Regions from separate parts of the Pseudoalteromonas sp. MB41 genome, predicted to be linked through region 2. Evidence: riboswitches for the same ligand, from Rfam matches in the RefSeq annotation. Region 2 holds a riboswitch; the other holds the start of a gene.

Region 1 (16,080 bases), on a different contig from region 2:
TTTTGAATCATGTTTCGCAGCATTAGCGCCTGATCTTAAAGTGATTGCGCCATGGCGTGAATGGGATTTATCAAGCCGTGAATCATTACTAGATTACTTGGCTGAGCGCAATATCCCTTGTTCAGCATCTGCTACAAAAATTTACAGCCGTGATGCAAACGCATGGCACATTTCGCACGAAGGTGGCGAGCTTGAAGATCCATGGTGCCAACCGAGCGATCAAGTGTGGACCTGGACTAACTCTCCAGAGCAAGCACCAAACGAGCCTGAATATGTGACATTAAACGTAGTAGAAGGTGAAGTGGTTGCGGTTAATGGTGAGACATTAAAACCATACGATTGTTTAGTTAAGCTAAATGATATCGCAGCGCCACATGGTGTAGGCCGTGTAGATATTGTTGAAAACCGTTTAGTCGGTATGAAATCGCGTGGTTGTTATGAAACACCTGGGGGCACAGTAATCATGGCTGCACTGCAAGCCGTTGATGAGCTCGTGTTAGATAAATCAAGCCGCAAGTGGAAAGAAGTGCTGGGTGGTGAGTTTTCACACTTAGTGTATGACGGCCGTTGGTTTACGCCGCTTAAAGATTCAATTCTTGCAGCTGCTGAATCACTCTCAAAGCTGGCAACAGGTGAAATTGTTCTTAAACTGTACAAAGGTCAAGTAACTGCTGTACAGAAGAAGTCACCTAACAGCTTATACAGTGAAGACTTTGCAACCTTTGGTGAAGATGATGTATACGACCAATCACATGCTGAAGGGTTTATTCGTTTATTCTCACTTTCGAGCAGAATCTCTGCATTAACGAAAAAATAATTTTATTTTGCCCCGTTCAGCGGGGCAATATCAGCGTTTGGAGAGAATTCAATGGCATTATGGGGCGGACGTTTTTCTACGGGTCCAGATGAAGCATTTAAGCAATTTAACGATTCACTTCCCTTTGATTATCAGCTTGCAGAGCAAGATATTATTGGCTCAGTTGCGTGGGCCGGTGCGCTTAAACAAGTTGATGTATTAAATCAACAAGAATACGACGATCTTGTCGCAGCACTTAATACTCTGTTGGATGAGGTTAAAGCTAATCCACAGGCTGTTGCTGTGGCAGGGCATGAAGATATTCATTCTTATGTTGAGTCGGCATTAATTAACAAAGTTGGCGACTTAGCAAAAAAACTTCACACAGGTCGTAGCCGCAACGACCAAGTTGCTACAGATTTCCGTTTATGGTGTCGCGATACAGCGGATCATATACTTGACGCTATTGCTGATTTAAAGGCCGAATTTATTGCTTTAGCAGAACGTGAGCTGGGTACTATTTTACCGGGTTATACACATTTGCAACGCGCGCAGCCCGTGCTCTTTAGTCATTGGTGCATGGCGTATGTGGAAATGCTTGAGCGTGATGAAAGTCGTTTAACAGATGCGAAAAAGCGTATGAACTTTTGTCCATTAGGCAGTGGTGCACTGGCAGGTACGGCGTACCCAATTGACAGGCAAACGCTTGCCGAGGGGCTAGGTTTTACCGCTGCAACGCGCAACAGTCTTGATGCAGTGTCTGATCGCGACTTTGTGGTGGAGCTATTAAGCTGTGCCTCTATCTCAATGATTCATTTATCTCGTATGGCTGAAGATCTTATTTTCTATAATTCTGGTGAAGCAGGGTTTGTTGAATTGTCGGATGGTGTGACGTCGGGTTCATCATTGATGCCACAAAAGAAAAACCCAGATGCACTTGAGCTAATTCGGGGTAAGACAGGGCGAGTTTTTGGTGCTTTTAGTGCCATGATGATGACCTTAAAGGCCTTACCACTTGCATATAATAAAGATATGCAAGAAGACAAAGAAGGCTTGTTTGATGCGATGCCAACGTGGCTTGCGTGTATTCATATGGCACAAGCATGCATTAAAGGGATTAAAGTTAATGCTGAAAAGACCCTAGCCGCAGCAAAAGGGGGGCACTCTAACGCCACCGAATTGGCTGACTATTTAGTGGCTAAAGGCATCCCTTTCAGAGAAGGTCACCACATCGTAGGCACCTTAGTGCAAATGGCTATTACCCAAGGGAATAACTTAGAAGATTTAAGTTTAGAGCAATTCAAATCTGTGCATAGCATTTTCGAATCAGATGTATATCCTGTATTAGAAATAGATGCATGTATTAAAGCGCGACAGGCTTTAGGGGGTACCTCGTTAGAACAAGTAACGAGCGCCATCGATAATGCCAAGAAGTCTGCTAATAAAGATGTGTAATGCACATTAAGCTGATGCCGAATTAATGGTTCTGTTATTTCGGCTAAAGCTATGGATGGCTGAATTCTTGCCGCACCAAAGTGAGAGCGTACACAGACATTTTACAGTGTGGTGCTGATGGTTTATAAACAATAGCCAAAAATTTGGCACGATGTCTATTAACTCAACGCCACAATGTATTACTCGATATGCAAAAAGTGTGATGAGGCTGTTTGTCTTATACACGATGAAAATAATGTGTGTCGCTCACGTTAAAAGAACGAAATTCATTTTGAAGTCTTGTGATAATGCGGTGATCCCGTGTAAAAACGAGGCTTAACTCCCTGGATAGGAAAAACGCACGGTTACCCCTGTGCGTTTTTTTATGCCTAAAATTTACAAAGGTCAGCGGAAATTGATCAAAATGATCGTTGTTTCTAAAAAGTTGGATCACTAATTGCAAAGTTAGAGACAGCAGTTATTTTACTGCAAAAAGCGTCAAAAGAATGAGAACGCTTAACTCAGCTTACAACCTGTTGTAAGCTTATTGTAAACAACTAATAATTTTAAAGGATTTAACTGATGCAAGTTACGAACAATAGCCAACTTCAAATGCAAGCTTACAGCCAAATGCAACAAACAAAGCCCGCTTTGGAACAAACTACTAGTAATAAAACCCTGCAATCTGATACAGTAACTTTATCAAACGAAGCGCTGTCTCTATCAAGTGGTATTGATCTTCAACGCGGTGGCGGCGCTGTTTTTCCAAATAAGAAGAAAGAAGAATAAATGACGGGTAATGGATGTTTCTAACTGAGCTTTTTGGTGTTTTTTCATTGTCGGCCTTTGTTGTATGGGGCATGTTAATGGCGTTCTTTTTTAATGTATTTGTGTATACATTAGGAGTGAAGAGAAAAACGACCTTGTTGCTCAGTTCATTCATAATGGCAACCTCTTATATGGCAGGGGATTTTTTATTTACTTGGTTATCACCAGTCCCAGCTACTTACCTCGATTGGGCATTATATGATGTTGTGACCATAGTATTCTTGGTTTCATCTTATTTCGTTTTTAAAAAAACTACCCCTTCATTTCTTTACCTCATAATTGGCTTAAGTATTAACACAACGTTATTCTTGCTAATGTATCTGGACCTATTTATTTACGGAAATACTCAACCTTGGTTCTTTTGGGATATTTATTCTTTTGGTGTAAATATAGTTGATTTATCTATGATTGTTGCTTTGATTGTTGATCGTGACTTTCTTGGATTGAATAAGTTTAAAACATTTATACATAATTCTCTCAAAACTCATAAGTTAGCTTAAAAAGTTAAGCTATGTATATCAGTGATGTAGTAGGAAGCCTGATAGGAGCCTTCATTGAATGGGGGTTTTTAATGGCATTCCTTTTCAATTTAGTAACCCACATTAACAAACCAGATAAACGTCTTGTCGTTTTGTCCTTGATAATGATGCTTTCATACTTCTTGAGTGGAGTATTAAATTTATCAAGCAATATCTATCTGAACTGGTTTTACTTTGATGTTATAACCATCGCGACCATATTTATTTGGATTTACTGTGGGCGAGCCGACTCTTTCTATGCCATTTATTATGTCGTTGTAGGCTTGTTTTTAAACTCTCTTTTGATGCTTTCTATTTTTGTAGATATCGTACTTGTTGAAAATCGTACTCCTTGGATTCTTTGGAGTATCTATTCGTTCGGCGTAAATATTATTGATCTTATGATGATAGTCGCATTACTTACTAACAAGGATTTTTTTAAGTTTGCAGCAGTAGCGAAACGTTTTCGTTCTAAAGCGACTAGAAGACTGCCCAGTGCTTAAACTCTTGCAAGAAAACTTTGGTCTTTATCTCGCTACTTTCATCATGTGGGGATTTTTAATGGCCTTTTTATATAACATGGTGAAGAAGTCTTCATCGCCAAATGGTGATAGAACAGTGATGTGGATGGCACTGGCTATGTTTATTTCTTACATGGCTAGTGACCCATTACTTAATATAGCGTTTGGCTACAATATGTTAGATTCGAGTTTTGCATACGTCATTTGGGCTGGCTCTGATTTATTGATGTTGGCCGTTATCTGGTTAGTCGCCCACCAAAAAACCTTTCTTGAAGTGCCTGCAAAGCTGTATATTTACACGGGGCTTTTAGTAAATACATCGCTGTTTTTAGGGATGTACTATGATATTAACTACACTTATACGGGTGAGTGGTGGTTTTGGGATTTTTACACTATTACAGTGAATCTCATGGACATGATGATGCTTATAGCGCTGTTTTGTAATAAGGATTTTTTAGGGTTAGTAAAGCTTTATAGAAGCATGCGAGGTCAAACCAAATTAGCCTGACCTCACCCGCTCTAGAAACGGTATTCCCAGCTTGTTCTAAGTGCTGTATTCGTGTTTGAGTCGTTGCCCATCTCATCTTTTGAGACCAGCCCTGTTACTTTCCAAAGACCATTGAAGAGTGCTTGTTGGTAGCCAAGTTCAAGTTGCAATTGGCTTACGCTGGTAATGGTTTCGTTATCAAGGCGTTCACTATCAATCCATCGTAGCTTTGCATGTCCACCATAGCCATCTAAAGTATGGTAATAGGCTCCAAGGATAGCCGATTTACTTTGTTGTGGTATTGAGCTTCCTACAAGTCGCTGGCGTTGAGTATAGCTTCCTGAGCCGTAGACACACTCGCTATGTAGTTCACATGTTTGTTCTGTGTTTGAGTACTCTAAATACGTTTTTAATAAACTATCCGATGTACCAAAATAACTTTCAACGCCTAACGTGTAGAACGGATCGCTGGGTGCTAAACCACTTTTGTTTTGACCCATTACCTCTGCGTAGAATGCCACAGGGTGCGATAACGCACTTGTTGAGTACTTAATATCAAAACTTGTTAAACGGTGAGTCGATTCGTTATTTTCTAATGCAATGACATCACGCTCGGTTGATGTTAAATAGTCAGAGCCGGCAGTATTAAAGGCAACTTCTAGTCCCATAAGTGGTGTACTGGCAAATCTGAGGGCCCAATAATCACCTTTTTCACTGCTGTTTAGATACGGTTTTTGCTTGGCATATATCCCAGTTAACTGCCAATTCCCCACAAACGATAACCAATGTGGGCCAACATACTGGCTATTAGCTCGACTAAAACGCAGTCCTTTCATGGGCGCGGCATTATTAGAGAGTAACAGCGCATTTTCGTTACTAGGCCCCCACCAGTGACTGACTTGTTCAGCACTAATAGACCAGTTACCGACAAGCACAACTAAATAGCTGTCTTGGTAATTAACATGCTGTGTATCGAGTGCCTCATCGGCGTAATTAACACTGACTTTTGCACTGACACGCTGACCTGTGATTGAGCCGTAACTATTTATACCGCTTTTTTGCTGGTGGCGTTTACCAAAGCTTTGGTGTGTTTCAGGCTCGCTATTGTAATTTAAGCGCACACTCGAGCTGGTTTTTTGCTTCGCATTATCTAACGCATGTTTTACATGCTGATAAGCAAACAAGCTTTGCGCGTTAAGTTGGCTGGTATTTACAGACGCTAAGTCTCGTGCAATTCCTTGCCACATAAGCGGGTAGCTATTAATCGGTTGCTTAATAACGCCTTGATTAAATAGCATTTCGATTGATGCGCGTAGCAGTGGGTCATCGCTTTCTATCCATGGCCCAGCAATACTTGGCGCAGAGATCATTAGTAATGCACTTAAGCTAATGAGCTTCTTTAATTTCATCCGTGTATTTTTTCCTGTAATGCTTTGCCAACTATTGGGTCAACAAATTCACTTACATCGCCATGATGACGTGCTACTTCTTTCACTAAGGTTGAAGAGATAAAAGAATTTTTTTCGGCAGGCGTTAAAAACACGCTCTCTAAATCAGGGTTTAGGCGGCGGTTCATGTTTGCTAATTGAAATTCATAGTCAAAGTCTGACACCGCACGAATACCGCGAATAAGAACTTCTGCTTTATGCTCGCGCGCTAAATCAGCCAGTAAACCAGAAAACCCGATAACACTGACATTATCAAGGTGCGCTAATATTTTATTGGCCAGTTCAACACGCTCATCAAGTGTAAAGCAAGGTTGCTTACTTGGGTTGTGCGCAATTGCAACAATAACGTGATCGAACATTTTTGCAGCGCGATGAATTAGGTCTGTGTGGCCATTTGTTAGCGGGTCGAATGTGCCCGGATATATTGCAGTAACGTTCATAACTATCAGCTATCTATAAATTTGCTTGTTATATTAACAGTGTTTGAGTCTGTATGCAGCTTAGAAAATACGCGTATCTTACTAGTTTTTGTCCCTAAAAAGGAACGGTAAACCGATTGAGGTTAGATTTTTTCAAGGTAGTATTTTATTGCCGCGCATTTGTTTATACTGCTTGGCTTTCAGTACTTAATAATCATAAAAAACAGAGTAATCAGCATATGAGCACTAAGGATAAAATTATACACACCAGCATTGAGTTATTTAACCTCCATGGTGAGCGTGCCATAACAACCAATCATATAGCTGCACATATGGGTATTAGTCCGGGTAATTTGTATTATCACTTTAAAAATAAAGAAGATATCATCCGTCATATATTTGCTTTATATAGTGAGCACTTGCACACTCACTTCAAGCCGTTAACCCCCGATGATGATGCACTCGAAAACTTAGCAGGGTATTTAGACTCTTTGTTTGAATTGATGTGGCGATACCAGTTTTTTTATGACAACTTGGGTGACATTTTGTCGCGAGACGAAGCCCTTAAAAAAGATTACATCGAATTTCAGGCGGCATTACTTGAACAAGTCAAAGAGGTTTTATTAGCGTTGAGAGCGGGTGATATTATCACCATTGAAGATGATGATGTAACAGAGCTTGCTCATATGTTAAAAATGACAGTGAGTTTCTGGACACCTTATATCAAAGCGCGTCGCTTAAGTGGTGAATTGGCAAGACAAGATATTTACCACGGTATTTTAAAGGTGTTATTACTATTAAAAGCCCACTGTACTGAGCATAGCCTAGCGCAAGTTAACCAATTACGCGCGAAGTACTTAGCTTTAGCTAACGCTGAACCAACTGCACAATAATCCGTCTGAAGCAGTTTATTTCCTAGACGCTATAATTTTTGTTATAATCGCGCGCCCTTGAGGTTGGTATGTCTCAAGGCGTGTGAATTCCACAGTCTAAGAGTGAACTATGCTTAAATTTATCGTCAAATTACACCCAGAAATCGCTATCAAGAGTAAATCTGTACGTAAGCGTTTTACCAAGTTATTAGAAAATAACATTAAGATCGTTTTACGTCGTGTTGACGAAAAAGTGCAAGTAAGAAACAACTGGGATAATATTTCAGTTGTAAGTCTCTTGGAGTCAGAACAAGTCCGTCTTGATATCATCGATGGCTTAAAGCGTATACCTGGGATCGTACAGTTTATAGAAGTAACCGAGACTGATTTCGAATCGCTTGATGACATTTACCAAAAAGCCAAAGAATTAATCGGCCACACCATTGAAGGCAAAACATTTTGTGTTCGTTGTAAACGCTCTGGTAAGCACGACTTTACATCAAGTGATGTTGAACGCTATGTAGGGGGTGGGTTAAATCAACATGTAGAGGGCGCGCGCGTTAAGTTATCTCACCCAGAGGTAACAGTACGTTTAGAAGTGCGTGACGAAAAAGCCTACATTGTTACAGAGACTCATTTTGGTATGGCTGGTTTCCCATTACCAACGCAAGAAGATGTGCTATCACTGATGTCAGGTGGTTTTGACTCAGGTGTTGCTAGTTATCAAATGATCAGAAAAGGGGCTCGTACTCACTTTTTGTTCTTTAACTTAGGCGGCGCAGCGCATGAAATTGGCGTGAAGCAAGCAAGTTACTACATTTGGAAACAGTTTAGCTCAACCCATAAAGTGAAATTTGTCACTGTTGATTTTGAACCCGTCGTAGCGGAAATACTCGAAAACATTGAAAACAGCCAAATGGGCGTTGTCCTTAAACGTATGATGATGCGTGCTGGCAGCCAAGTGGCTGAAAAACTAGGTGTACAAGCACTTGTTACCGGTGAGAGTATTGGCCAAGTTTCGAGTCAGACGCTGGCAAATTTAAGTGTGATTGACCGTGTCACCGAAACGCTGATCATTCGCCCACTTATTCAACACGACAAGCAAGATATTATTAATATTGCACGTAAAATTGGCACAGCAGAAATGGCAGAGAGTATGCCTGAATACTGTGGTGTAATATCTAAAAAACCAACAGTTAAAGCAAAAATTAAAACCATCTTAGCTGAAGAAGCTAAATTTGATTTTGATGTACTTAATACGGTGGTTGAAAATGCACGTGTTATGGATGTCCGCGACATTGATACCGAAGCAAAACAAGAAGTGAAAGAAGCAGAGTCAGTCTCTGATCTTCCAAAAGACGCAGTGGTTGTTGATATTCGTTCACCAGAAGAAGAAGACGCTAACCCGCTAGAGCTTGAAGGTATCGAAGTAATTCATTTACCATTTTTCCGCTTAGCGACTAAGTTTGGTGATTTACCAAAAGATAAAGAATACTACTTATATTGTGCTAAAGGGGTAATGAGCCAGCTACAAGCGCTTATTTTACACGAAGAAGGCTTTAGCAACGTAAAAGTGTATCGCCCATAAGTAAACGGGTATAGAAAAGCGCGAATTTCGCGCTTTTTTAATGCCTAACGAAAGACGCTGACTTTTCAATTTGCTGTTAATTGGCACACCTTCCAGCTGCCACAATAGAAGAGGGGTGTTGTTAAAGCCCCGCTGATTTGGCTTTTATCATACTAAGCATGGCTTGATTGTAGGGGGTTTTCACTCCAAGCTTAGCGCCTTGCTCACATACATACCCACAAATAGCGTCAATCTCAGACGCTCTATTATGGCTAATATCTTGTTGCATCGACGAAAAGTTTGCGGCGGTTGCACTCATTACACTGTAGGCATTGTTTAGCGCGTCACTTAATGAGAGTGAAATACCTTGTTTGTTAGCAACTAAGCACGCCTCACTGAGTAAATTAATAATTCGCGAGCTAAAGTGCGGCGTACGAAGTTGACCGTTTTTTACATTATGAATAGCGCTCAACGGATTAATAGCGATATTCACCAACAGTTTTTGCCAACGAAGGGTATGAATATCATCGGTAACACTAAAATTAGGTAAGCTGCTAAAGTGCTGCTCGATCTGCTTTAGCACTTTGCGCGCCGCATCATTACACGTACCTAAAAGACTGGCACCGTCACCAGTATGATTCACGCTGTATTGAGTTGCTTTGAACCCCGCCTGCTGAGTGGTTAAAAATGATAGACCTTGATGGGCCGAAAGCGCGGCGTTAAGTTCATCCACATTGCCCATGCCATTATGAGACAAGATAACTTGGCAGTGCTCAGCTAGATAAGGTTGAAGTTGCTTAAATGCAGCTTCAACCTGAAAGGCTTTCACCGTAAATAACACCCACTCGAATGGGGCAAACTGGTTAAGTTCTTTATGATTAATTAGGCGTGCGTTAATAGGTTGTGATTTACCATTTGAAGGTTGATAAAAACGGGTGGTCAAAGTGGGCTTGCGCGTTAATAAGGTAACAGTATGTTGAGCTGATAAAAAATGACTGAATAACAAGCCAATAGCACCATCACCTACAATTAAAATATTAGCCATTGCGCTGTTTATTACCTAAATGAAAACCAAGTTTAATAATAAAGTAGCTCGAAGCACCTATAAAATCGGCAACAAAATCGGCAACTGAAGCTTGACGATAAGGCAGCATATCTTGCATAAACTCAATGGCAGCACCGTACCCTGCAAGCAATAATATTTGCACTATAAGGGGTAATTTAAACGCTTTATCCATCACCATAGCCAGTACGAAGAAAATGCCAAAATGCGCGACTTTATCAACATGTGGGAATAGGTTACTTACGCCTTTAATTTCTTTGGCGAAAAGAATAGTGAAGCCAATAATGCTGACTAAAAATATAATTTGGTATATGCGCCTAGTCACAATAAACCTTTAAACTGCCTAAAAAATGAATGGGCAGTATATCAAACAATTTTCGTATCGCACCTGAACGGTGTGCAGAAAAATGTAAAGATTTATAAAATTGACGTTATAATCCTAGGCATATTTATTTTAAAAATCTTGTTAGGAGAACCCCATGCCTTCATTTGATATTGTTTCTGAAGTAGAAATGAACGAAGCGCAGAATGCAGTGGATAATGCTAAGCGTGAATTAGAAACACGTTTTGACTTTCGTGGTGTTGATGCATCAATCGAATTAAACGACAAAGTCATTAAGCTAAAAGCCGAAGCACCACAGCAAGTTATGCAATTATTCGATATTCTTGCTGCGAAAATTTCAAAGCGCGGTTTAGACGTGTCTAGTTTAGAGCTTAGAGATGAGTCGCGCAGCGGTAAATACGTCATGCGTGATGTGGCACTTAAGCAAGGTATTGAAAAAGACGTTGCAAAGAAAATCGTCAAGTTGATTAAAGACTCAAAAATTAAAGTACAAGCCGCTATTCAAGGTGAAGAGTTACGTGTAACGGGTAAAAAGCGTGATGATTTACAAGAAGCAATGCAGGTTGTTCGTACTGCTGATTTAGGTCAACCATTCCAATTCAAAAACTTCCGCGATTAATTAATTTTATTGCGAAAGCACTGTCTGACTACGAACGCACAGCTCTACTAGAAGAGCGGTGAAGTTGTGACTAATCTAAAGCCAAACATAAACGTGTTTGGCTTTTTTATTTTACTTTCTATCTAGCTTTGTTTAGAAGTTTAGACGTCCATTGACATTTATTCCTAAAATCATCACAATAGCAGCCTATTTTCAAGGTGCTTGCTGTATCTGCTTAGATACATGCTATTTCAAAGGCTGAAATAACAGCAAGATAATCGGGAAGCTGGTGCGTTTTCAAGGAGAAAACAATGCCAACACTGCCCCCGCAACGGTAATGCGTATGCTCAGTATATGCAGAGTCCGGAGACCGGCCTTGAATTAACTTACTATTTGCGTGTGCGGTGGGCACAGGCTAGGGGATATCATGCTAAATAAATCTACGTTAGGCGTAGCGGTTGCTGCTGCGTTGTCTTTTTCTGTGTCTGCGGATGAGCAATCAATCGAGCACATCACAGTGACTGCCAATAAATTCGAACAATCTATTAATGAAGTCTTAGCGAGCGTTACAGTCATTGACCGTGCTGATATCGATGCAAGCTATGTTCGCGACTTACCTAGTTTACTGGCAACACAAGCCGGTTTCCAAATTAATGCTAATGGTGGTTTTGGGCAAAGTTCAGGTGTTTCACTTCGGGGTGCCAGCTCACGTCATACGCTTATTTTAATTGATGGTGTACGCACAGGTTCGGCAACGCTGGGCTATAAAAGTATTAGCAATATTCCGTTAAACAGTATTGAACGCGTTGAGGTCATTAAGGGTTCTCGTGCTGCTGTGTATGGCTCAGATGCGTTAGCGGGTGTGATCAATATTATTACTCGTAAAGCACAAAATACCACTTTGGATGTCACCTTTGGTTCAGATTCTTACCAAGAGTACCAAGTGGCTACTGGTGGTCAGATTGCAGATGTCGATATTTCTGTTAATGCAGGTTACGAAAAAACAGACGGCTTTGATGTATTGCAAGGTGTAGCACCTGATGAAGATGGCTATGAAAATAAAAACCTTGGTTTTAACCTAGGCTATCAAAATGAGCGACTAGGGGAGCTTTTATTACAGGGTCAGTACTCAGAAGGTGAAGCGCAATACGATAGCTCTTTTAGTCCTGCTGATAGTACAGTAGAAAAAGGTGAGTTCGAAAACTACCAAGCTTCATTAGGTTGGAAAAAAGCATTCGAAAAACACGCCCATGCGATTGATATTGCAATCTCTAGCGACAGTTCAGATGACTCGCGTATCGACTACACCGGTGCAACGGTGGTTGATAAGTTTGAGACAGAACGTGAGCAAATCGATTACAACGGCCAATATTTTTTAAATCAAAGTTTAACAATTAGCGGTGGTTTAAACTGGTATAAAGATGAAGTAAATACTAATTCTGGCACTTATCTAAAAGACAGTCGTGAGGTATTCGCTGCGTTTGTTGGGGCTTACTACGATGATGAGCACGTGCTGGCAAATCTGACTGTACGACAAGATGATGACCAACAATTTGGTGACGAAACAACCTATACGGCAGCGGTCGGTTATCATCTAAATGATATCGCGACATTCCGCTTAAGCCAAAGCACCGGCTTTAAGTCACCAACCTTTAATGATCTGTATTATCCCGGCTCTGGTAACCCAGAACTCAATCCTGAAACATCAGATAACCAAGAGTTAGGTTTATCACTTAATGTGAATGATATCAGCCTAGATATCGCTATTTTCCGCAGTGAAATAGATAACAAAATTGCCTGGGCACCAAATGCATCCGGCGCTTGGCAACCAACGAATATCAATCAAGCTCGCCACGAAGGGGTTGAATTTAGCTTTAAAAACCAAGTGCTAGGTTTTGATCACAGCTTCAATTTTACCTACCTATCAGCAGAGGATACTGAAACAGGTAATGCATTGACCTATGTATCTAAACACAGCGTGAATTGGTCATTACATAAAGCATGGGGCGACTTTGATGCTGGTATTGATATGCAATATCGCGGTGATCGAGATGGCAAACTGACACACTTACCTTCATACACGTTATGGAACCTTGTGGGCCATTACCAAGCAACCGATAACCTGACCGTGTCACTTCGCGTAGAAAATCTATTCGATAGAGAATATAACGCCGTTGATGCGTATGGGAAAGATCTCGATGGTGATTTCATCAACGACGAATTTTATTACTACAATACGCCAGAGCGTCGCTTATTTGTAGGTGCCCGTTATCAGTTCTAATAATAAAGGAAATTATTAGTTCTGCGTCTAAAAGCTCGCTACCTACTTAGCGGGCTTTTTTCATTTTAATTTATCGGCGTAATAACGAGCGAACTTTTCAAGTTTAGGGGCAATAAGAATACTGCAATAACCTTGGTTCGGGTTTTCGTTATAGTAATCTTGATGGTATTGCTCTGCTGGGTAAAAGTGTGTAAGCGGGCTCAGCTCGGTGACAATCGGCTCACGAATTTGTTTTTGTAAGGCTGCTATCATCGCCTCTGCTTCATCTTTTTGCTGTTCATCATGATAATAAATGACACTGCGGTATTGTGTGCCAACATCATTACCTTGGCGGTTTAATTGTGTCGCATCGTGCAGCGTAAAAAACATTTCAAGTAAGGTATTGTAGCTAATAATGCTGCTATCAAAGTCCAGTTGTACGACCTCGGCGTGTCCGGTTAACCCCGTACAAATCTGCTGATAACTGGGGTTTTCAATCTCGCCGCCAGCATAACCAGAGCTTACATTTAATACGCCTTTGACGCGTCTGAATGCGGCATCAATACACCAAAAGCAGCCACCACCCAATGTGGCTATTTGTATGTTGTTATTCATGTTTTACTCCCTCACTGTTTTGCTGACTATAGCTGAAAAAACAAAACGCCGTAAAGACGGCGTTTTGTTAAAAGCTACAGAGCGTCTAAATTTCTTCTAACGGTTTGTCTTTCGCTTGCTGTTCCAGTTTACTTTGTAAGTACTCTGGTGACTGTGTATTACGCGCAAAGGCAGTATACGCAGCGGGCACAACAAACAAGGTGAGTAAGGTTGCCACAATTACGCCGGTGAATACCACAACACCAATTACCATACGGCTTTCTGCACCCGGACCACTTGCGAGTACTAGCGGTACAGAGCTCATTACGGTTGTTAATGAGGTCATAATGATGGGACGTAAACGCTGCGTAGCGGCTTGTGTAATGGCTTCGTTAAACTCAACGCCTTTATCTCGTAGCTGGTTTGCAAATTCAACAATCAAGATACCATTTTTAGCACTTAAACCTATTAGCATCACAATACCAATCTGGCTGTAAATATTTAGCGTTAAGTCTGTGTACCATAAACCAAATAAGGCCCCAACTAGACCGAGTGGCACGGTTAGCATGATCACCAGTGGGTGAATAAAACTTTCAAACTGGGCTGCAAGCACTAAGAACGTCACTGTCAGTGCAAGGATGAACACATAGGTCATCGCTGATGCACCTTCGTAAAACAGCTGAGACTCACCTTTGTAATCAATGGCGCCATCAATGTCGTTCTCTTCAGCGGCAACCTGATTTAAAAAGTTCAGTGCTTCTTCTAAGGTGTAGCCATCAGCTAAGTTGGCGCTAAGAGTAATCGCACGCATACGGTTGTAGCGATTTAAACGTGATGCAGTCGCTTCTTCTTTTAGCGTAATGAGGCTATCTAGCGGCACGAGTTCACCACTACGTGATTTTAGGTAGATGTTTGAGATATCCGTTGGGTTAGCAAAGTCTTCTTTGGTCCCTTTTAGGATCACATCGTACTCTTCACCACGGTCGATAAAGGTTGTCACTCGACGTTGACCTAGCATGGTTTCAAGAGTGCGGCCTACATCGGATACAGACACGCCTAAATCAGCGGCTTTGTTTTTATCGATATTGATTAAAAACTGTGGGAATGTCTCTTTATAGTCGTGGTCAATGCGCACAAGGCCTGGGTTTTTCTCAGCACGCTTAATAATGCGATCACGCCAATCGGCTAATTGGTCGTAATCGTTACCTTGTAATACGAACTCAATTGGGCGTGATGAGCCACCGCCACCAATACCACTGCGCATAATAGCAAAGGCACGAATGTCAGTCACTTCTTGCATTTTTCCACTAATTTCATCGATCACTTCCCATGTTGAGCGTTTTCGTTTATCCCAATCGGCCATACCAACGATTGCAACACCCCCTTGGCCGCCCCAGCCAGGTACACGAATGAGCACACGGCTCAACTCACCAGACTCTGAATATGGCATTAAACGCTCTTCGATTTTAGCCATATTAGCGGCGTTATTTTCGTAACTTGCCCCTTCAGGGCCGCTCATCATGATAAAGAAAGTACCGCGGTCTTCTTTTGGCGTCAGTTCCGAAGGAATTTGCTGAAATAGCATGAAGCTGGCAACGCCTGTCATGATCATGGTGAGCAACAAGCTCCATTTTCGACTCATGTTTGATGCTAGTGAATTACGATACGCCTGTTCAATTTTGGCAAATGTTTTATCCATCCATTGGCTAAATTTACTTTCTTTTTCAGAGGCTTTAAGTACCTTTGAGCACAACGCTGGTGACAAGGTTAGCGCGGTAATACTTGAGAAAAACACAGCCGCACTCACTGCCATGGCAAATTCTGTGAACAATGCGCCAATACGGCCATCCATAAAGACCAGTGGCACAAACACTGAAATAAGCACCAGCGTGGTGGCAATAATGGCAAAGCCTACTTCACGTGCCCCACGAAAGGCAGCAAGTAAAGGTGGCTCACCAAGCTCTATACGGCGGTGAATGTTTTCAAGCATTACAATGGCATCGTCGACCACTAAACCAATGGCTAACACTAAAGCGAGTAGGGTAAGCAAGTTGATTGAGTATCCCATGGCAAGCAAGAACATAAAGCTACCAACGAGTGCCACAGGAACAGTAACTGCGGGCACTAAAGTCGCGCGAATACTCCCCAAGAATAAGTAGATAACTAAGACAACCAAGGCCATTGAAATAGCGAGTGTGCGGTACACTTCGTTAATCGATTCTTTGATGAACACTGACGAGTCGTAGCTGTCTTGAATCGTGGTGCCTTCAGGTAGGTTACGTTTTATTTTCTCAAGTTCGGCGCGGGCATTGTCTACCACCGTAAGGGTATT
Region 2 (16,080 bases):
TGCATTTTGATGTTCGCTTAATTCGTTTAGCCTAACTCGACACTGAGCTAGAAACGCGTTACCGTCTTGTATGGCTGATTAAGGATATTTATGGACGCATTTACTTCACGGGTTTACTTACTACGTCATGGCGAAATTGCAACTCCGGGCATTCTTTGTGGGCACGTTGATGTTGCTTTGTCAGATGTAGGCTATGAACAGATGCGTCTAGCAAGCGCAAAATTATCTCGCTTCGATGCTATTTATAGCTCTCCGCTAAAACGTTGTTCAACGCATGCAGAATTCTTAGCTCGTCAGCATACAATCAATGTGCAATATAACAATGCATTGAAAGAGTTTAATTTTGGTGACTGGGATGGCCAAGATTACCAACAACTTTGGCAACAAAATGGTAAACCTCATGTCGGTGATTTTTGGCAACATCCGTGGCAGGTTAAAGTGCCCAATGGTGAATTAATGGCTGACTTTTACGCGCGAGTCGAAGCATGGTGGCAGGCATTTTTAGTTTCGCTTACAGAGTCCAAACATACGCAATCATTAGTGATTAGCCACGCCGGTGTAATTAAACAAATCCTCGCTATTATTTGTCATATGCCTAAACAAACGAATACTCACCTTAATGTTTTTCATTTACCTTATGCAGGGTTAATAACGTTAGATGTATATATAGATGAACAAGGGCAAGCGTGGCCTAAAATAGTTTTTTAGCCATCTAGAGTGATATTCATTGAATTATTTACTTAGCCCGCCATAATATACCGAACTACCTCAAAATTTAGATTTCGGCGTTTTACAGGGGCTTTATATCAAGGCGTTACTTTGCAGCACGTTTATAAGTAACAACTTAGAAAGTAAGTTTTTGAACAACGTTCTGCGGGTTGGTTTAAAGCGATTAATTCCGCGTTATTGATTTTAGGAAAGGAATAACCATTCTGTGTAATCAATTTCTTGCCTATATTGCTTTAATTCCAACAGAAACTCGCATCATGAGGTCGTTTAGGTATATCTATATGCTATGGAATGGGGTGAGATTCTCCAGCTGTTCCCGCAACTGTAATCCATGATGAACATGGTCAGCCAGATACTTAGCAACAACAATTAGTCTTATTATGCTAATACAGTAGAGTGTTTATCGATTTGAGCGATTTAATATTCAAACTAATTAGTATCATTGAGCGGGTCAACTCACGTTATCTACTGATATAGGTCAGTGCTTTCTGGTGCGTTGATAAAACTCGCCAAGAGAGTGTAATTTGCAATTAAAAAGCCAAGGCATAACCCCTTTAATTTCAGTATCTGATTTAAGCTGGGGAATTGCTGATAAAACAATTCTTAAATCAATCAATTTGCAGTTAAATGCAGGTCAATTTATTGGTTTGCTGGGACCTAATGGCGCCGGTAAATCAAGTTTATTGCGTTGCTTATATCGCTATTTAAAACCACAACAAGGTGCAGTCTTTTTAGCTGGCGATAATATTTGGCAAATCAGTGCTGATGAATTCGCAAAAAATGTTGCTGTGGTTTTACAAGAGTCTCCTTCGCAATTTAATTTATCTGTTTTCGATGTAGTTAGTTTAGGTCTCACCCCACACAAAACCCTGTTTAGTGCGACTAATGCCGATGATAAAAAGCGTATTTATCAAGCAATCGAGCAGGTTGGTTTAAGTCATCACACACAGCAAAGCTTTGATTCACTTTCGGGTGGAGAAAAACAGCGTGCACTTATAGCCCGCTCAATTGTTCAGCAACCAAAGTTATTGATTATGGATGAGCCAACCAGCCATCTTGACGTTAAGTATCAAATTCAAATTATGGAGCTTGCTAAGTCACTTGATGTCACTGTGCTCGCTTCATTTCATGATTTAAATCTAGCTGCTAGCGTATGTGATGAGTTACTTGTTATCGATGAAGGTCAATTAATTACGCAAGGCACACCAAAAGAGGTGCTTACCGAGCAGCTGTTAAGTGATGTTTTTGGTGTTTGTGCAAGAGTGTCTGCTCATCCTCAGTCAACCTCGTTTGATGAGTTCGTGCCACATATTACCTACTATTACGGCTATAACAGACAGGAGCATCAAGATGACTGATAGGGTGCGTTTTAGTCTCTGTGTATGCGTTGCACTTGTTAGTTGCTTTTTAGCACTCAGTTTTGGTGCCGCGAGTACATCAATGAGTGATGTGCTGCATAGTTTAATCAGCCAGGGCAGTGATGAATTTATCCAACGTATTATTTTGCAACTGCGCATGCCACGTATGATATTGGCGTTTTTAGCTGGAGCTGGGCTCGCGCTTGCTGGGCTTATATTACAAACCGTAACGCGAAACCCGTTGGCAGACCCTTACTTATTTGGTATTTCTTCAGGTGCCTCATTTGGTGTGGTTTGCTTTATATCGCTTACCGGTGTGAGTTTTGGCTTTAGTATGTCGATTGCTGCATTTTTGGGCAGCTTACTCTCTATGTTTTTGTTGATTGGCATTGCTGGGCGTCGCCATGTAGGGCAAGTTGAAGCGATGTTATTGGCGGGGGTCGCACTGTCATTTCTGTTTAGTGCTTTAACCAGTTTATTACTTTATTTTAGCGATCCTCAGGCGATTACAGCTATCTTATTTTGGACTATGGGAAGTTTTTCACGTGCTGAGTGGGGAACGCTCTGGATCCCGCTCACCGTAATCATTGCGTGTATGACGTTAATGATCGCTTTTCGTCGTCAGTTAAACGCTATGTTGCTTGGTGATGAAAGCGCGGCAACACTGGGAATTCATGCTCAACGTTTTCGTATTTTAATGTTACTACTTAGTTCGTTAATTACTGCTGTTTTGGTCGCTATGTGTGGGGGGGTTGGCTTTGTTGGGCTTATGATCCCGCATATTGTCCGCTACTTTACGTCGCAAGGCTCAAGCCACAACCTTTTAATGACGAGCCTTGTTGGTGGTACATTTATGGTATGGGTCGATGTGCTTTGTCGTACTTTACTGACTAATCAAGAATTGCCTGTGGGTGTGATCACTGCGGCTATAGGCAGTGTGTTCTTTTTATCTTTACTTTATTTTCGTAAACAGCGTAGGTAGCCCATGTTTAATATCGCACCTCTTAACTCGCAGTATGCATCTGTAATTCAACAAAAAATAGATCTTAAAACCAAACCTTTAGGAGCGCTTGGTCAATTAGAAGAGTGCGCAAAAACGTTGACACTCATTTTAAGTCAATCTCTTAACTCAGAGCACGCTGTAGATGAATTTAAACCCGTTATTAACGCACCAACACTCGTCGTTTTTGCAGGTGACCATGGTGTTGCTAGCCAAGGGGTTTCGATTGCGCCAAGCAGTGTGACTTCACAAATGATTGCTAATTTTGCGCATGGTGGAGCAGCAATTAATGTATTTTGTCGTCAACTTGGATGGCTGCTTGAGGTCGTTGATGCAGGCACTTTGTCAGAACAGCATCATATTAGTGTTCATAATCAACGTTTAGGGCATATTACTGAGTCAATAAATACCTCAATGGCGATGTCGCCAGCGCAAGTTGAACAAGGCTTTAAGTTTGCTAAGCAGCGTGTGAATGCAATAAAAAATACAGGGTGTAATACCGTCGCATTCGGTGAAATGGGGATCGGTAACACAACCAGTGCGGCAGCATTAATGGCTGCTCTATTATCATTACCTGCCGCTCAATGTGTGGGTAAGGGCACGGGCGTAACGGATGAGGTGGTAGCTAAAAAAATTGCGGTTGTTGAACAAGCCGTTAATTTGCATCGGGCGCATCTAAACGATCCATTAATGACATTAGCGGCGCTGGGTGGCTTTGAAATAGTTCAAATAACAGGTGCTATTTTAGCCGCGGCAGAATTAGGCATGGTGGTGGTTATTGATGGCTTTATTTGCAGTGCCGCAGCATTGGTTGCGACACGTATAAACGCGCATGCACGTGATTATATGATTTTTGCTCACGCCTCAGATGAGCAAGGACATAAAGCCATGCTGGCAGCGTTAGACGCATCGCCATTATTAAACCTTAATTTGCGCTTAGGAGAGGGCAGTGGTGCCGCCTTGGCGTTACCATTATTACAATCATCGCTTGCATTTTATAACGAAATGGCAAGTTTTGCAGATGCACATGTTGAGCAGGTTGTTTAAGCAATGAATACACACAACTCATCGCCTTCTCAAAAGCAGCTATTATTGCTAGCTGTTAGTTTTTTAACACGTATACCTGTGAGGTTTAATTTTGAGGTATCAACGACGGCATTGAACCAAGCCAGTCGCTATTTTGCTTTGGTAGGGGTTCTACTTGCGGGGATTTTAAGTTTAGGTTATCTCGTGTTTAGTTACTTTTTTCCTGCTTCAATTTCCGTGGCACTTGTTATGGCCTTAGGGTTAATTTTGACGGGGGCATTTCATGAAGATGGGTTAGCAGATGTGTGGGATGGCTTTGGTGGTGGCTGGAAAGTTGAAGATAAGCTGACCATTATGAAAGACAGCCGTTTAGGAACCTACGGAGCGGCTGCGCTTATTATTGTGCTGCTTATTAAGTTTCAAAGTTTAGTTGTGTTGTCTGAGTCACTAAATTTGCTACTTATTGCGTTGCTATTAGGGCAGAGTTTAAGCCGAATTGTCGCAACGAGTTTAATTGCTGACATGGATTATGTTAGTCACGATGCAACCAGCAAAGTAAAACCCGTTGCGATGTACTTAAGCACCGAAAGTTACCAAATACTGCTTGCGACTGGCGGGGCAGTGATACTTTTCGCATGGTTATTTTCAGTGCTCAGTATTTGGCACATCTTCACTGTAATCCTTGTACTTACTATAACGCGTTTTATATTAATTCACTGGTTCAAAAAACAGTTATCAGGTTATACCGGAGACTGCCTAGGTGCCGCACAACAAATTGCTGAGCTGGCTGTATATTTAACCTTAGTGAGCATGTTATGAAGCAACCACATACCTTGATTTTAGGTGGCGCACGCAGTGGTAAAAGCCGCTTTGCAGAGCAACTAGCTAGCAATTCAGGCAAATCGATTATTTATCTTGCGACAGCCAATGCGGGTGATAGTGAAATGGCTGAACGCATTGCACGTCATCAATTAGAGCGCGATGGTCGTTGGCAAGTTATCGAAGAGCCACTGCAATTGGCTAAAGTGCTCAAAGAGCATGGCAAAGCAGACCGCTGTATTTTGGTTGATTGCTTAACACTTTGGCTGAGTAATTGTTTATGTCAGCACGGTGAAGCATATTGGCTAGAGCAAAAAGCAGCACTACTTGATGTGCTTAAAGAGCTTCCCTGCGAGGTTATTTTTGTTAGCAATGAAGTAGGCCATGGTATTGTGCCATTGGGTGAATTGAGCCGCCAGTTTGTTGATCATTCGGGTTGGTTACACCAATCACTTGCCAAGCAGGTTGCTCGGGTTGAGTTTATTATTGCTGGCCTTGCACAAACATTAAAGAGGGAGCAATGATGAAAACCCTTATGGTGCAAGGCACGACATCTGATGCAGGTAAAAGCACTTTAGTGGCGGCATTGTGTCGCATTTTTGCTAAACGCGGCATTAAGGTTGCGCCTTTTAAGCCGCAAAACATGGCACTTAATAGTGCTGTAACCGCCGATGGAGGCGAGATAGGGCGTGCACAAGCACTGCAAGCAGTGGCAGCTAATGTGCCCGCTGAGGTTGATTTTAACCCTATTTTACTAAAACCAAATAGCGATACGGGTGCACAAGTTATTGTGCATGGAAAAGCGCTTTCAAATATGGAAGCCGGCAGTTACCACGATTATAAAAAGGTCGCTATGGACGCTGTACTCACCTCTCAAAAGCGCTTAAGCGAACGGTTTGAGCTATTAGTTGTTGAAGGCGCAGGCAGTCCAGCAGAAATTAATCTCAGAGAAAATGATATTGCTAACATGGGGTATGCTGAGGCTGTCGATTGCCCAGTGATCATTATTGCCGATATTGATAAAGGCGGGGTTTTTGCTCACCTGGTTGGGACGTTAGCGTTGTTATCTGAATCAGAGCAAGCGCGCGTAAAAGGGTTTGTAATAAATCGTTTTCGTGGTGATATAGCACTGTTACAAAGTGGTTTAGATTGGCTTGAGCAATACACCAATAAACCTGTTTTGGGGGTTTTGCCATACTTACATGATTTAGCCTTAGATGCCGAAGATGCCGTGGCTATTGCTAATAAAGTTGCTAAGCCACAGTTACACATTGCTGTTCTTCTTTTACCTCATATTAGTAATCACACTGATTTCGATGTCCTCAGACTGCAACCAGAAATAGACCTTCACTATGTCCGTCATACACAATCGATTCCTGATGTTGATCTAATTATTATTCCAGGTAGTAAGAATGTGTTAAGCGATTTAGCCTTTCTAAAAAATGAAGGGTGGGACAAACAAATACACCGCCATCTTCGTTACTCAGGCAAAGTGCTGGGTATTTGTGGTGGCCTACAAATGTTAGGGATGCGAATTGCCGATCCTCATTCTGTCGAGTCTACATTAGGGGAAGCAAAAGGGTTGGGAATCGCTAATTTTGAAACTCAGTTAGGCCAACAAAAAGTGCTGACACAAGTAACTGGAATATTGCATTTAAACAGCAGCGAACAGCAAGTTTGTGGCTATGAAATACATGCCGGAATAAGTGAGGGGCCAGCGCTTGAACAGCCTTTTATAACGTTTGAACAGCATCCGAATGGCTTTACCCATGACGGCTTTATTAGCGATGATAATCAAGTAGCAGGTACTTACTTACATGGGCTTTTTGATACACCTGATGCAGTAAATCAGTTGGTCAGATGGCTAGAGCCTGAGACGAAATTGACACCTATCGATCTTAATCAACACCGCGAACAGCAGTTAAATAGACTCGCAGACGTAGTGGAAAAACATATGGATATTGAGCAAATTATCAATATTTATGACACCTTTAGTAAGGAAAAATAATGAGCGAAAACAACCAAGATAAGCACCAACAGCGCCAACAAAAAGTAAAACAAAAAGTAGACGAGCGCATCGCCGCGGCTCAAAAAGAGCAAGGTATTTTTCAGGTCATTACAGGTAACGGGAAAGGAAAATCAACCTCAGGCTTTGGTACTGTAGCGCGTGCTGTGGGTCATGGCATGAAAGCAGCTGTTTGTCAGTTTATTAAAGGCACTTGGGAGTGCGGTGAACGTAATTTACTCGAAAAAGCAGGCGTCGAATTTGTCATTATGAATACGGGTTTCACTTGGGAGACTCAAAATAAAGACTCTGACACAGCGGCAGCGCAAGTAACATGGCAAGAAGCAAAACGAATGCTAAAAGATGAGTCTATTAATTTAGTGATGCTCGATGAAATCACTTATATGATTACCTATGGCTACATTGATTTAGATGAAGTCATTGCTGCAATTAGTTCGCGACCTGCAATGCAATCAGTGATTATTACAGGGCGAGGCGCGCACCGAAAACTCACAGAACTTGCAGACACCGTGAGTGAAGTACGTAACGTGAAGCATGCATTTGATGCTGGCATAAAGGCACAAAAAGGGTTTGATTACTAATATGAAAGCACTGACCTTTAGTTGCTTATGGGCATTGATGTGGTTGGCTCAGTTTTCTTACGCACATGAAATTAAAGAGCCTCTGCGTATCGTTGCTTTGGCTCCGCATATAGTCGAAAACCTGTTTGCAATTGGTGCTGGAGATCGCATCGTTGGAACTGTCGATTATGCCGATTACCCTGCACAAGCCAATGAAATTGAACGAGTGGGTGGTTACTACGGCATCAATATGGAAAGGCTCTTATCGCTGAAACCTGATCTTGTTCTTGCATGGAAGACCGGTAATAAAGCTGAAGATCTTGCTTACATTGAGAAATTAGGTATTCCGGTTGCTTACAGTAACCCAGACCAAGTGGATAATGTGGCTGATGAGTTACGTAAATTAGGTGAGTTAACCCATTTAAAAACGCGAGCCGATAGAGTAGCCACTGAGTTTGAAGTAAAGCTTGCTGCCATCCGTGCTTCACAGCAGGATAAACTCCCAGTGAGTGTGTTTTATCAGTTATGGCCAGAGCCGATGATGACGGTGGGGGGTAACACATGGATTAATCAGTTATTAACGATTTGCCATGCTGACAATGTATTTGCAAACAGTGAAACCGATTATCCGCGTATCAGTATTGAAAATGTGCTGGTAAGTAAACCCGAGGTGATTATTATCCCCGATGAAAAATCGAAAAAGCCGCAACCTCAAATAGATTGGCGACAATGGCCTGAATTACCGGCCGTTCAGCATAACCAATTTATAAGTGTTAACGCTGATTTATTACATCGCTTTACAACCCGCATGCTTGATGGCTTGAGCGAGATGTGTGGTAAAATAGACATTTCAAGAAAGCAAATACAGGCTTCAAAATGACCAACTGGCAAGATTTTTTAAAGGCTGAATTAGCCAAGCCCTATATGCAAGACACACTAACCTATGTTGCTGATAAACGCGCTGCGGGTGTTGTTGTATTCCCACCTGAAGAACAGGTTTTCTCAGCCTTTAACGCCACTCCTTTAAACGATGTGAAAGTGGTTATTTTAGGGCAAGACCCTTATCACGGTGAAGGGCAGGCACATGGATTATGCTTTTCAGTGCAACCTGAGGTTAAAAAACTGCCGCCTTCACTTAAAAACATCTATAAAGAACTGGCCACAGATATCGACGGATTCGAAATACCTGAGCATGGTTACTTACAAAGCTGGGCAGAGCAGGGCGTGTTTTTATTGAATACAGTACTGACCGTTGAGCAGGGAAACGCGCATTCACATAAGCATTTGGGATGGGAGCAGTTTACAGACCAAGTTATCGCACTGATCAATCAGCAATGTGAGGGAGTTGTGTTTGTTTTGTGGGGGGCACATGCACAAAAGAAAGGTAAACACATCGATACATCGCGTCATCACGTGATCCAAGGCCCACATCCTTCACCTTTGTCTGCACATCGAGGTTTTTTTGGGTGTAAGCATTTTTCAACGATTAATCAGCGACTGAGCGAACAGCATAAAACACCGATTAATTGGCACCTTCCTAAAATTTAATGCAAACAAAAGGCCCTTGCGGGCCTTGATTTAAAAGTCTAGCTCATCAATCGCTATACTGTCTGTAAAGTAGTCTAACTCCTGTAGTTCTTTACGTAATCTGTGCTTATCTTTCAAAGCTTCGATTTCGCGCCATTTTCTCTTTTTATTTTTTGTAGAGGTCTTTTTTGTTGTACTAGGACCTTCTAATATTTCTAAAATATCGTCTAGGCTATCCATGAACTTCTCCTATTGATTATTTTGAACCTCGGAAATATCTATACCACAGGCTAGACAAAAATAGAATAAAAAAGTGACGATATTGTTACAGGAATGTGATTGCTAGATGAATAGATCAAAATTTTGTATGGTATATAAACAAAAACGCCACCGAGAGCGGTGGCGTTCATTTACAATGATTTTTGCAGATTACATTGCTTTAAAGCGTGCTTCTAATTCAAGCTGCGCTTCGGCAAAAGAGCGAATGCCCTCAGCTAGTTTTTCTGTCGCCATGGCATCTTGATTATGTAACCAACGGAACTCACTTTCAGTCAGTGGTGCTGGTTTTGGTTCAACGGTAAAGTCGCTTTCAAGTAAGTACTCTTGTGCGTCTGTAAGCTCACCAAGCTCTTCAAGTAATGCAGGGCTGATTGTTAATTTATCACAACCAGTAAGCGCGATGATTTCACCCGTGTTACGGAAGCTTGCACCCATCACGACTGTTTTATAGTCATGGCGTTTGTAGAATTCATAAATACTACGAACAGACTGTACACCAGGATCTTGCATTGGATCAGTCGGTTTTTCCATACCATTCGCTACATGCCAGTCAAGAATACGGCCAACAAACGGTGAAATTAGAAATACATTTGCGTCGGCACAGGCACGTGCTTGTGCTTCTGAGAATAACAGCGTTAAGTTACACTTAGTGCCTTCTTTTTCTAATTGCTCGGCAGCTTTGATGCCTTCCCACGTTGATGCAACTTTAATAAGAATTTTATCTTTGCTTACCCCTTCTTTTTCGTAAAGACTAAGTAAAGTATGTGCTTTATCAATCGTCGCTTGTGTATCGAAAGATAAACGCGCATCGACTTCTGTCGAGATATAACCCGGTACAATTTCGCTGATTTCTTTACCAATTAATACGGCAAAATAATCGCAAGCAAGTTCAAGTTGCTTGGCTGCATCTTGCTCTGTTTCTTTTGCGTATTGCCATGCCTTGTCTAGATAAGGTTTATACGCTTCAATTTCACTGGCTTTTAAAAGTAAAGATGGGTTAGTTGTTGCATCTTCTGGTTGGTGCTTTTTGATAGCTTCAATATCACCTGTATCTGCAACAATAGATGAATGCTGTTTAAGCCTTTGTAGTGCTGAAGTCATTTGCTTTCCTCATTCCAAGCAAGTTAAAAGAAAATCCATTATAGCCACCTTAATGCTGCAACACTATGACAGTGTTTAATAGGTCAAATGTCCTTAACTAAGAAAACTAAGGCATTAGATGTGAAAATGCAGCGAATTAAGGCGGGGCGAAACAAAACGTGCATTTTGATTCATTTAATGTTGAAATTGACATCAAACAAATTACAAGTCAATAGCTATCTATGATCACAGTTATTTCACCTGCAAAAAATTTAGATTATGAAACACCAGCCACGACCGACAAATTCACTCAGCCTGAATTACTCGAGCACAGCGAAGAGTTAATGTCAGTTTGCCATGATTTAACCCCTGCTCAAATTGGCAGTTTAATGAAAATCAGCGATAAACTAGCCGGTTTAAATGCAGCGCGATTCGCACAGTGGTCACAGCCGTTTACAACAGAAAACGCAAAACAAGCCGTCCTTGCATTTAATGGAGATGTGTATGGTGGTTTAGATGCACAGTCGTTAACACACTCTGACTTAGATTATGCACAGTCTCACTTACGAATTTTATCTGGCCTTTACGGTGTGCTTAAGCCGCTCGATTTAATGCAAGCTTACCGCCTAGAAATGGGCACTAAGCTTGAAAATCCACGCGGTAAAAACTTGTATGAGTTTTGGGGGAGTGTGATAGCCGAAAAACTCAATACAGTCTTGGCAGAGCAAGACAGTAAGTACTTAGTAAACCTTGCTTCAAATGAGTACTTTAAAGCAGTTGATAAAAAAGCCTTGAATGCACAAATTATAACACCTCATTTTAAAGATTGTAAAAACGGCCAGTATAAAGTGATCAGCTTTTACGCGAAAAAAGCCCGCGGCATGATGGCGCGTTACATTATTGAGAATAAAATTACTCAATTGAGTGATTTAAAAGATTTCACAGTAGCGGGTTATTACTTCAGTAGCGATGCAACCGCGAAAGAGCTCGAACCTGTTTTTCTGCGAGAAGAACAGCACTAGAAAAAAGAGCCTACTTTAGTGTGTTAAAAGCCGTGCGATGCACGGCTTTTTTTATGGTTTTTATTTGTCTGATTAAACATGGCGTTCATTTTGCAAATTACCGAGTTAGTTAATATAAGATAACAAGGTATAAACATGCTAAAAATTCCATCCGTTAGTGAAGCTGAAAAGCTCATTGAAGAGAAGCTTGGTGGTTGGATTGATATTGTTATAAGTCATATTCCTAACTTCATCGTCGCAATCATAATAACCATTTTATTTTCGCTTTTAGCGCGAGTGTGTGGCTCAATGCTGCGTAAAATCTTACGTCGCTCTTTGGAATCAACGCAAATTGCTGATTTGATGTCGTCTATTGCAAAAGTGGTTATTCTTTGTGTAGGGCTGTTTGTTGCGCTCGATTTTTTAGGCCTCAGAGGCACCGTGACTTCATTACTCGCAGGTGCTGGTATTGTTGGTCTTGCTATCGGTTTTGCTTTTCAGGATATGACCGAAAACTTAATCGCAGGTATTGCCATGGGTATTCGTAAACCCTTTAAAGCAGGTGATGTCATTCGAACGGAAAGTGTATTTGGTACAGTGCGCGCGATTAACCTCAGAAACACCCTTATCGAGAATTTTTATGGACAACTAATTCTCGTACCGAATAAAATTTTATTTAGAAACATACTTAGTAATTACAGTACGTTAGGCGTTCGCCGTATTGAGGTGCCTGTGGGTATTTCGTATGCCGATGACCCAGAGCAAGCTGCAGAGGTTATCGTTAAAAAAATCAATGAATTTGATTTTGTGATCAAGCAAGAAGAGACCGCCGTGTACGCCGAAAGCTTTGGCGATAGCAGCATTAATTTACTGGTGTGGTTTTGGATTAAGTACCCCGGTGAAGCTGACTTTATGACTTTACGCCACAAAGCTGTTGTGGCTGTTAGAAACGCCTTAAGCGAAGCTAATATGACCATTCCATTCCCAATCCGCACGTTAGATTTTGGTATTAAAGGCGGCGAAAAATTAAACACCATGATCAGCGAAAAACAGCAAGATAAGGCCGCGGATGCAAAGCCAGCCGATAAGTAAAATTTACTGACTCACCGGCGTGATTTACACAGGGAAGTGTACGTGAGCGGGTGGTTGTTTCCGTTTTATTCTCAGTCTAACCAAGCCAAACCGATTCTGTCGGATAGACGACACCTGTTACCAAGTGTCGCCCTCCTAAGAACCGTACGTGCAACTTTCACTGCATACGGCTCAAGCCTTCACGAAGGCACCTAATTGGTACCCAGCAACTTATAAAGCAGCGAGATTAGGCTCATTCCAAGAGTTGCGGCATTGCCTCTTTGCTTTTCTCTTTGCCAAGTATTCTTGGTATAAAGGATCAAAAGGCGTAGCTTCACTCCTGATTTTCACATGTCTCTCTATTGGCACCTTAGCTATTTGAAATAGATTAAACTGACAATCCATATTCATGCTCTTCTGCCAACCGTGAAATTGCCATTGGCCTCGACGGTTGATAAAGTACTTCATGGCGATCCAAGTTTTTGATTTTGTTGGATGATGCCTTTTAGCCCAATGCCATAACGCTAGAAATAGTTTGTGGCTCACATATCCGAATACTTGTTTGGCAACGCAATGGCGATAGTAATTCGACCAACCCCTGAGTTTCGGATTTATCAACTTGATTAGATCGTTAACGGGGGTGGTTGCGTGCTTTTTAGTGAGTTCGCGCAAGTTACTCAGAAATATTAACGTGTTAGATTTACTCGGTTTAATGAGCAGCTTTCCTTTGTACTTCCTATGGTTAAAGCCTAGGAAGTCAAAACCACGGCTAATGTGAGTAATGTGCGTTTTCTCTTCGGAGAGCGTTAAGCCTCTGTGTGCTAAGAAGTCAGCAATCAACGGTTTGATATCGTTCTCCAGCACGTCCTTTGAAGTGCAAGTGACGACGAAATCATCAGCGTATCCTATAAAGTTGGCTCTCGCCCCATTTTTAAGTGCGGTGGACTTTATGCGTTGCTCAAGACCTGCAAGAGTCATCAGCATCAAGGTTGGAGATATGATCCCGCCTTGTGGTGTTCCCTCGTCAGTGCGATAGAACAGCCCTTTGTCCATAAAACCAGACTTTAACCATTGTTCCAACATTCGTTTATCTACAGCTATATTATTCATAAGCCATTGATGCCCAATCTTGTCGAAACAGGCTTTAATATCTCCCTCAAGAACCCATTGTGCGGATTGCTTTTTACTCAAACAGAGAAAACACTGAGCAATAGCATCAGCAGTACTTCTGTTGCGCCGAAAGCCGTAACTATTTGGGTCAGCAAGTGTTTCTGACACAGGCTCTAGTGCGAGAAGATGAAGCGCTTGCAGCGCTCTATCGACCATACACGGGATACCCAAAGGTCTGAGCTTGCCGTTTTTCTTAGGGATGTAGATACGCTTGAGCGGTTTGGCTTGATAAGCTTTTCTGCTCAATTGATTGACTGCTTTCATGCGGCGCGTATCCGTATTCCAGATGACGCCGTCTATTCCGGGCGTTTTACTGCCTTTGTTTTGTGATACTCGCTTAACAGCAAGAAGTTTTGCCGAATGCGAGTGAGTCAGTATCCATTGCAACGCTTTCGCTTTGCCGTGTTTACTTTCTCTTGTTGCTTTTGCAATACGCATCTGAAGCTTTAAAACGTGTGACTCAACAGTTTTCCAATTTATGGATTGCCATTGAGCACTGTCAGGAGAGGCACTAATCTCTTTTGAAATCATCATTTGCGTTTCTCCTTGAATAAAGTTCTTCAAATTCTCTTGCAAAGGAAGACCAGTCGGAAGTCAGCTCACTTTCGTGCCAGACAGACGTCTGTATCTGCATCATTACAATCCAGCCTTTGCTTTCTCCAACATCCTCTACCTGCATCACTATCGGCTATATAAGCTTTCCCAAAGGGAGTGATACAGGCTTACCGTGTTCCGTATGTTGCGCAATGTCAGGTTAGATGCCCGCTATAGTGCGGAGAGTTCAGTGATCACGAAAGAGCATGGGGCAATCTCTTTCCGACTCTCGCGCCTTTTGGCTACAGCGTATTAACCACTTCCGCTGTTTCATCATATAACGCACCTTACGCGGATTCACTTATGTTCATCATACTGACTGCCTAGCACTCACCCGATTTGTGGTTATCAGGAGGATCGTCCTCTCACGATTAAGATCCCGATTGGCGCATACCAACCTTCGTTACATTGTCAGAGCCGCTACTTTATTCAGGCTCCTAGGATCATCTGGTGATACAGATGGTTCACTCATTAAGCGGTGAACAGCGCTTCATACGACTTCACGTCGCACGCCCCAAAGTGAGTTAACGTAATTACTCTATAGGTTGGCTTTGAGCTATTAGATACAGTCTTATTCATCTAATGATATTGGCGCTACCCCATAATCTGATATTCCACTAATTTTTTGAGCGACAAGTGTATTTTCTTTTTCTGAATACCTTTAGTGTCAATAAAAATATTATAGTTGGCAATGCATTACGTTATTTGTTAAAAATAGATTCATTAATACATGCGCGTAACATCGGCACAAAGATGCGCGACGAGCGCACTATAAAATGTTATATACCTAGGGATAGACTGAGTTAAATGGATGCATTGAGCAAGCTTCAAGAAAAAAATAAAATCCACTCTAAGCATCAGCGTAGTACTAGCTGGAACACGGTTTGGATGTTTTGTCTATTGAGCCCTTTGCTATTTAGCTATGGCTACGAATTTTATTTTTCAGTTATACAAAATACTGAATTCGAGTCAATTCACCCAGCTATAGTTTCAGTCGGCTCGCTAGGCTTTGGTTTGCCGTTAGCAGCTATGGGCGATCTAATGCTTTTTAAGCGCGTCATAAAGTTGCTTTTGCTAATTGCTGCAGAATCATGGTTCATTTGGTTTTGGGTTGTTTCTGAATTATCTTGGTTAGCGTTTTTGCCACTCATTCCTGCTTTTGTTATGTTGCAAATTCAGTTACCCAAAATAAAGGCTGGTGAGTAAACGGTACATACAAGCTGTTTAAAATGGACGCTTTACTGCTTGGCTGGCGCTCATTCTTCGCTAATTATAGCCAAGCGTAAACCGACAATTAACAGGGCGTTTTGCTCTATAGAAATATTTATGTGAAATTCACCTAATAGCCGACGACCTAAAACGTTTCTGTCCAAATATGCGTTATACTCAACGTCTGCTCACACTCAATGATGGCCTTAAGACCGCTAATAGCATGTATGCGAAATTCGGCTGTGAGCGATAAGCGGAAGCTACCTTAATGATTTCCTATCGTGTTTCACAGAATAACAGTATCAAGGATTGTTACACACTCAATGAAAACGTTTTTTAAATATCTAGCAATATTACTTGTGCTTTTTATTGGCTTTAATTATGTCAAAGAATCATTTAGGGAATATGGAATCGTCAATGTATCGAACTCCAAGCTTTGCATTCCAAAATCCTACGAACTCATAGTCAATGTGCCTTATCTTTGGTTTATTGATGATGAAGATCTAGATGAAAATGCCGCTGGTGGTCTTTATAAAATATCAGCACAAGAAGTAGCTGACTCAATTACTGGTTATACTTATAGTCATATAAACCAATACAACGTTGATTTAAAACATGAAATAACAGGGAT

What was found. Region 2 has a riboswitch for cobalamin ahead of LPA49_RS03585 (ABC transporter ATP-binding protein). Riboswitches for the same ligand answer to the same signal wherever they lie in the genome.
Region 1: it holds a riboswitch for cobalamin, as region 2 does, so the genes downstream of both, LPA49_RS11170 (TonB-dependent receptor) here and LPA49_RS03585 (ABC transporter ATP-binding protein) in region 2, are expected to answer to the same signal.

The regions. Positions count from the first base shown of each region.
Region 1 is NZ_JAJJZF010000009.1:106,085-122,164, forward strand. It holds gene LPA49_RS11105 (argininosuccinate synthase) at 1-817, shown strand, start outside; partial or broken gene argH (argininosuccinate lyase) at 869-2,230, shown strand; gene LPA49_RS11115 (hypothetical protein) at 2,813-3,019, shown strand; gene LPA49_RS11120 (hypothetical protein) at 3,034-3,558, shown strand; gene LPA49_RS11125 (hypothetical protein) at 3,570-4,079, shown strand; gene LPA49_RS11130 (hypothetical protein) at 4,072-4,605, shown strand; gene LPA49_RS11135 (capsule assembly Wzi family protein) at 4,617-5,993, opposite strand; gene coaD (pantetheine-phosphate adenylyltransferase) at 5,990-6,472, opposite strand; gene LPA49_RS11145 (TetR/AcrR family transcriptional regulator) at 6,691-7,344, shown strand; gene thiI (tRNA uracil 4-sulfurtransferase ThiI) at 7,454-8,911, shown strand; gene LPA49_RS11155 (ketopantoate reductase family protein) at 9,033-9,935, opposite strand; gene LPA49_RS11160 (VanZ family protein) at 9,928-10,278, opposite strand; gene LPA49_RS11165 (YajQ family cyclic di-GMP-binding protein) at 10,433-10,915, shown strand; cobalamin riboswitch at 11,133-11,288, shown strand; gene LPA49_RS11170 (TonB-dependent receptor) at 11,322-13,175, shown strand; gene msrA (peptide-methionine (S)-S-oxide reductase MsrA) at 13,236-13,769, opposite strand; gene LPA49_RS11180 (efflux RND transporter permease subunit) at 13,855-16,080, opposite strand, start outside.
Region 2 is NZ_JAJJZF010000001.1:783,718-799,797, reverse strand. It holds gene LPA49_RS03595 (FKBP-type peptidyl-prolyl cis-trans isomerase) at 1-35, shown strand, start outside; gene LPA49_RS03590 (histidine phosphatase family protein) at 91-708, shown strand; cobalamin riboswitch at 982-1,104, shown strand; gene LPA49_RS03585 (ABC transporter ATP-binding protein) at 1,254-2,087, shown strand; gene LPA49_RS03580 (iron ABC transporter permease) at 2,080-3,069, shown strand; gene cobT (nicotinate-nucleotide--dimethylbenzimidazole phosphoribosyltransferase) at 3,073-4,134, shown strand; gene LPA49_RS03570 (adenosylcobinamide-GDP ribazoletransferase) at 4,138-4,932, shown strand; gene cobU (bifunctional adenosylcobinamide kinase/adenosylcobinamide-phosphate guanylyltransferase) at 4,929-5,456, shown strand; gene LPA49_RS03560 (cobyric acid synthase) at 5,456-6,940, shown strand; gene cobO (cob(I)yrinic acid a,c-diamide adenosyltransferase) at 6,940-7,539, shown strand; gene LPA49_RS03550 (cobalamin-binding protein) at 7,577-8,398, shown strand; gene ung (uracil-DNA glycosylase) at 8,395-9,066, shown strand; gene LPA49_RS03540 (DUF3545 family protein) at 9,097-9,285, opposite strand; gene tal (transaldolase) at 9,475-10,425, opposite strand; gene yaaA (peroxide stress protein YaaA) at 10,647-11,426, shown strand; gene LPA49_RS03525 (mechanosensitive ion channel family protein) at 11,562-12,497, shown strand; gene ltrA (group II intron reverse transcriptase/maturase) at 12,708-14,180, opposite strand; gene LPA49_RS03515 (hypothetical protein) at 15,048-15,446, shown strand; gene LPA49_RS03510 (hypothetical protein) at 15,773-16,080, shown strand, end outside.